Regions from separate parts of the Mesorhizobium sp. P3_A9 genome, predicted to be linked through region 1. Evidence: predicted binding sites of a transcription regulator. Region 1 holds the regulator's gene; the other holds the start of a gene.
The links. The regulator HrcA, encoded in region 1, represses chaperone genes, less so after heat shock. The targets are predictions, from matches to a motif close to GTTAGCACTCNCNNNNNGNGAGTGCTAAC.

Region 2: AC1DX0_RS16545 (co-chaperone GroES) is a predicted target of HrcA. The motif match lies at 1,213-1,241, and genes of this name have one in related genera.

The regions. Positions count from the first base shown of each region.
Region 1 covers NZ_JBFUGJ010000393.1:1,165-4,936, reverse strand. The annotation lists gene rph (ribonuclease PH) at 1-692, opposite strand, end outside; gene hrcA (heat-inducible transcriptional repressor HrcA) at 884-1,969, shown strand; gene AC1DX0_RS30790 (hypothetical protein) at 1,993-2,190, shown strand; gene AC1DX0_RS30785 (PQQ-dependent sugar dehydrogenase) at 2,287-3,651, shown strand.
Region 2 covers NZ_JBFUGJ010000106.1:13,355-15,549, forward strand. The annotation lists gene AC1DX0_RS16520 (hypothetical protein) at 1-36, shown strand, start outside; gene AC1DX0_RS16525 (hypothetical protein) at 48-239, shown strand; gene AC1DX0_RS16530 (DUF6500 family protein) at 304-528, shown strand; gene AC1DX0_RS16535 (DUF1488 family protein) at 529-795, opposite strand; gene AC1DX0_RS16540 (hypothetical protein) at 792-1,046, opposite strand; gene AC1DX0_RS16545 (co-chaperone GroES) at 1,294-1,659, shown strand; gene groL (chaperonin GroEL) at 1,752-2,195, shown strand, end outside.

The DNA.
Region 1 (3,772 bases):
CTCACCAGGCGTTGAATGCCCTTCTTGGCGAGGCCCATCAATTCCCCGAACTGATCCTCGGAAAACGGCTCGCCCTCGGCGGTGCCCTGGATCTCGACGATGCCGCCCTTGCCGGTCATGACGAAATTGGCGTCGGTGCCGGCCGAGGAATCCTCGAGATAGTCGAGGTCGATGACCGGCTGGCCGTCATGGATGCCGCAGGAAATCGCCGCGACGTGGTCCTTCAGCACCTTGGCAACGCTCGCCATCTGGCGTGCTTCCATCCAGCGCAGGCAGTCATACAGCGCCACCCAGCCGCCGGTGATCGAGGCGGTGCGGGTGCCGCCATCGGCCTGGATGACGTCGCAATCGACGGTGATCTGCTGTTCGCCCAGCGCCTGCAGATCGACCACGGCGCGCAGCGAGCGGCCGATGAGGCGCTGGATTTCCAGCGTGCGGCCGCCCTGCTTGCCGGCGGAGGCCTCGCGGCGCATGCGCTCGCCGGTAGAGCGCGGCAGCATGCCATATTCGGCGGTGACCCAGCCCTTGCCGGAATTGCGCATCCAGCCCGGGACCTTTTCCTCGAGGCTGGCGGTGCACAGGACATGGGTATCGCCGAACTTCACCAGGCACGAGCCTTCGGCATGCTTGGAGACGCCGCGCTCGAAGGAGATGGCGCGCATTTCGTCGAATTGGCGTTTGGAGGGGCGCATTCAGGCTTCTTTCTTGTCACTTTTTGGAATCTTGGCCGGCTTGTAGCCGCATGGGGCGCATGGCGCAAAGGAAAATGGCCTGACGACCCCGCCCCGATGATCTGACACAGACACCGGGTGATCTGACACAGACACCGGGTTGCGCGGCCCCGGCGTAGGTCTATATCTTGAGACCGGAGGTTTTTGGCCACATGACCAAAGCAGTCGCCGAACCCAGTCTGCTGTCGCCCGCTCTGCAATCGCTGGATATGCGCTCGCGCGACATCTTCCGGCGCATCGTCGATTCCTATCTCAGGGATGGCGAACCCGTGGGCTCGCGCAGCCTGTCGCGCATCCTGCCCTCCTCGCTRTCGCCGGCCACCATCCGCAACGTGATGAGCGACCTCGAGCATCTCGGGCTGATCTACGCGCCGCATATTTCGGCCGGACGGCTGCCGACGCAGGCCGGCCTGCGTTTCTTCGTCGACGCCTTCATGGAACTTGGCGACCTCTCCGACGAGGAGCGCCGCACCATTGAGGCGCAGGTGCGGGCCTCCGGCTCGGGCGCGACGCTGGAACACATGCTGACCGAGGCCAGCCAGATGCTGTCGGGCATGTCGCGCGGCGCCGGCCTGGTGCTGGCCGCCAAGAACGAGGTGGCGCTGAAGCATATCGAATTCATCCAGCTGGAGCCGACCAAGGCGCTTGCCGTGCTGGTGTCGCAGAATGGCGATGTCGAAAACCGCGTCGTCGAACTGCCCGCCGGCATCACCGTCTCGCAACTGCACGAGGCCTCGAATTTCCTCAACGCGCACATTCGCGGCCGTACGCTGGCCGAGGCGCGGGTCGAGATCGCCCGTATCAAGGAAGAGACCAGGGCCGCCCTCGACACGCTGTCGCAGGACCTTGTCGAGAAGGGGCTGGCTGTGTGGGCAGGCGCCGATAGCGGCCTGCCGGCGCGGCTCATCGTGCGCGGCCGCGCCAATCTGCTCGAAAACGTCACCGCCCAGGCCGATATCGAACTGCTGCGGCACCTGTTCGAGGACATGGAGACGCAGGACGGGCTGATCCAGTTGCTTGACCTTGCCGAGGAGGGATCGGGCGTGCGCATCTTCATCGGCTCGGAAAACAAGCTGTTCTCGCTGTCGGGTTCGTCGCTGGTGGTCGCGCCCTATCGCGACAAGGATGCCCGCGTCGTCGGCGCGCTCGGCGTCATCGGCCCGACCCGGCTCAACTATGCCCGCATCGTACCGATGGTCGATTATACGGCGCAGCTGATTTCCCGCATGCTCCGTTGAGCTGAGAACCGAGGAGAAAAAGAATGGCGCTCGAAGAATTCAAGGCCCGGATCAGCCTGCTGCTCGAGGAGATGGTCAACCAGCCGGAGGACCAGCACGAGATCCAGGAACAGCTGCGCGAAAAGCTGCAGGAAATGCGCGCCATGGGCCTGCCGCTGCCGGCCGATCTCGTCGCGCTGGAAAAACGCCTCGACGACGATTTTTTAGCTGCCGGGACATAGACCGGAAACCGGACTTTCGCTTCCAGCGCATCGTGTGAGGCGGAACCCGGGGACAAACCGGCCGTTGGTTTCCTTCGCGACCCGATGGAGGACAAAATGATCCGATTGGCCGGACTGGTGCTTCCCGCCCTCTTTCTCACAGCCACGGCATTCGCCCAGCAGGTGGACCATCCGGTGCTGAAGGGCGCGGCCGCCTTCGGCGACTGGCGCGCCGACAGACCGGGCGTGCGCCGCCTGATCAAGCCGGAAGACCTGCCCAAGCCCTATGTCACCAAGTCCGCCTCGAACGGCGCCGGCCTTGCCGACATGCCGGCAGGCGCGAAACCGCAATTGCCGCCGGGTTTCTCGGCCGAGCTGATCGCGTCCGGCATCGACAATCCGCGTGTCGTGCGCGTCGCACCCAATGGCGACCTGTTCGTCGCCGACAGCGAGGCCAACCAGGTCCGCGTCTACCGCCTGGCCAAGGACAGCGCCAAGCCCGCCGAAGACGGCATCTTTGCCGGCAATCTCAACCAGCCCTATGGCATTGCCTTCTATCCGCCAGGCGATGACCCGCAATGGGTCTATGTCGCCAACAGCGACAGCATCGTGCGCTTTGCCTACCGCAAGGGCGACCTGAAGGCGTCAGGCGAACCGGAAACCATCGTCGACAACATTCCCTCGAACCATCACTGGACGCGCGACATCGTTTTTTCGCCTGACGGCAAGACGCTCTATCTGTCGGTCGGCTCGGGTTCGAACGTCGCCGAGGATATGGGCAAGGCGCCGGATGGCGGCCTGGACGCGTGGGTCAAGGCGAAGCCGCTGGGCGCCACCTGGGGCTCCGAAGAAGGCCGCGCCGACGTGCAGGCCTTCGACCCGGACGGCAAGAATGGCCGCATCGTCGCCACCGGCCTGCGCAATTGTTCGGGCATGACCGTCCAGCCGGCGACCGGCGCGCTGTGGTGCGTCGTCAACGAGCGCGATGCGCTCGGCGACAATGTGCCCACCGAATACGCCACCTCGGTCAGGGACGGCGCCTTTTACGGCTGGCCCTGGTACTATATCGGCAACCACGAGGACCCGCGCTACAAGGGCGCGCGTCCCGATCTTGCCGGCAAGGCAACCATTCCCGACGTGCTGATGCAGGCGCATTCGGCGCCGCTCAACATCGCCTTCTACGACCGCAAGGACTTGCCCGCCGACAGCGGCTTTCCCAAGGAATACAGGGGTGACGCCTTTGTCGCCCTGCACGGTTCGTGGAATCGCGGCAACAGGACCGGCTACAAGGTCGTCCGCTTGCTGTTCAGGGATGGCAAGCCGACCGGCGAATACGAGGATTTCATGACCGGCTTCGTCGTCTCCAATGGCGAGGTGTGGGGCCGGCCGGTGGGCGTGGCGGTGGCGGCCGATGGCGCGCTGATCATGACCGAGGACGGCAACGGCACGATCTGGCGCGTGACCTATGGCGGGCGGTCCTGAGGAGGTTGCTTGGGCAGCGCAGGCCCCCTCACCCGGATTGCCGAAACCGAATTGCGAAGGGCAATTCGGGGCAATCCGACCTCTCCCCGGCGGGGAGAGGAGCCGTTCAGCGCCGGCGCCT
Region 2 (2,195 bases), on a different contig from region 1:
GTCCTGGGAGCGGTGTTTTTCATGATGCAGGGCTGAGGTAAGCCAGCATGGCCAATCGCTACACACTGCGCATGGAGCTTCCCCAGAGTTGGACCATAGTCGACGTCTTCACCGGCCAGCCAGCCGTGGTCAGGCAAAAAGTGATGGTCGGGATGGGCCCGCGCGAGGCCGAGGACATGGTCGTGCAGATGAATGTGCGCGACGTCAGGCGCCGGGAGAGGGCGGAGCGCAAGGATTGAACGTTCCGGCTGCCGGCTCAAAGGCTGGGCCAAGACCCCGCCGAACCAAAACCAGAGGATTCCCGTGAGAGCGAGCCTGAGGCAAAAGATACTGGAGGTCTGCGACCGCAAGATCTCCGAGAAAGGGCCTGCCGTCGGCGTGTCGTTCTACGCGTTTTTTGCCAACAGGAATGACGACCCCGAGCTGCTGATGGAAGCAGCGGAATGGTGGATCAGAACCCACCGCCTCGATCATTTCGAAAAGGCCGCGAAGATACGCACGATGATCGAGGGCATGGAGCTCGGCTAATCAGCCGAAGTCGGCGGCCGTCAGCACATACATGCTCTTGCGGGTGCGGTCGTAAGCCTTCGACGCCACGTCGCGGATGGCGCCGCTCTGCGTGTCGAATGTGGCGAGGTAGCCTGCCTCGTTGGCTGCGGTTGCCGGCTGCATCCTGGTCATCGCGTCGGCAGCGACCGAGAAGGAAATCTGGAACATGCCGTCATGGCCGACGAAACGGATGCGCTTGCCGGCTTCGTCATAGCTGCGGCTGCGGTTGGGGAAGGTGAGGCTCATGTCTTGACCTCCGTTGTGGCGGCCTTCTTGGTCGCGCGCTTCTTCTTCGGCGTCGGGTTCAGGGCTTCGGCGACCCGGTCGGCCTCTTCCTTGGCCAGCCGCAAAATCCTGAGCTTCGCCGTCTTGATCTCCCTGGCCTTTGCCTCCGACATGTACTCGGCGGTTGCCTTGTTGCGCTCGGCCGTCTTCTTCTGCTTGTCGACAAAGCGGGCTTCAGCTTTTTCCATGATCGTCTGATTGCCATCGGCCATCGAACAAATCTCCCTTGCGTTTGAAATCGTGAAAGTGAACTTGTCCGATAAATAGGCACTCGACCGGCAAAATTCAATTTTTTGAATTATTTATGCCATTCGCGATATCACGGAATCGCCGGCCGAAATAATACTTTTCAATATTTCATCGAGCCCGCGAATAATTTTTGGCACTCCTATCTATCGAGTGCCAAAGCGCCTATATGGGGGAAGCGGCCGCCTATGCTGGCCCCAGAAAGAAGTTTTCATGAAATTTCGGCCACTCCACGACCGCGTCGTCATCCGGCGCGCCGAAGGCGATATCAAATCCAAGGGCGGCATCATCATTCCCGACAATGCCAAGGAAAAGCCGCAGCAAGGCGAAGTCATCGCCGTTGGCCCTGGCGCACGCGACGAAAATGGCGCGCTTGTGCCGCTCGACGTCAAGGCCGGCGACCTGATCCTGTTCGGCAAATGGTCGGGCACCGAGGTCAAGATCGACGGCGAGGACCTTCTGATCATGAAGGAAGCCGACATCATGGGTGTCATCGACAACAGCGAGGCAGCCACCGAGAAGACTGTGGCCGCCAAGACCGTCGCAGCCAAGACCGTGGCCGCCAAGAAGGCTGCCTGATCAGAGCGCCCGCGTGTCCTTCGGGACGCGCAAGGAGGCTCAGAGATTGATCATGGAGGCTCTGCCTTCATCAACCGAACTGGATAAAAATCATGTCTGCCAAGGAAATCAAATTCGCCACCGACGCGCGTGACCGCATGCTGCGCGGCGTCGAGATCCTCACCAATGCGGTGAAGGTCACGCTCGGCCCCAAGGGCCGCAACGTCATCATAGATAAGGCCTATGGSGCGCCGCGCATCACCAAGGACGGCGTCACCGTCGCCAAGGAYATCGAGCTTGCCGACAAGTTCGAGAACATGGGCGCSCAGATGGTGCGCGAAGTGGCRTCGAAGACCAACGACCTCGCCGGTGACGGCACCACSACKGCCACGGTGCTGGCCGCRTCGATCCTGCGCGAAGGCGCCAAGCTSGTCGCCGCCGGCATGAACCCGATGGACTTGAAGCGCGGCATCGACCAGGCGGTTGCCGCCGTCGTCACGGAAATCAAGGCGAAGGCCAAGAAGGTCAAGTCGTCGGCCGAGATCGCCCAGGTAGGC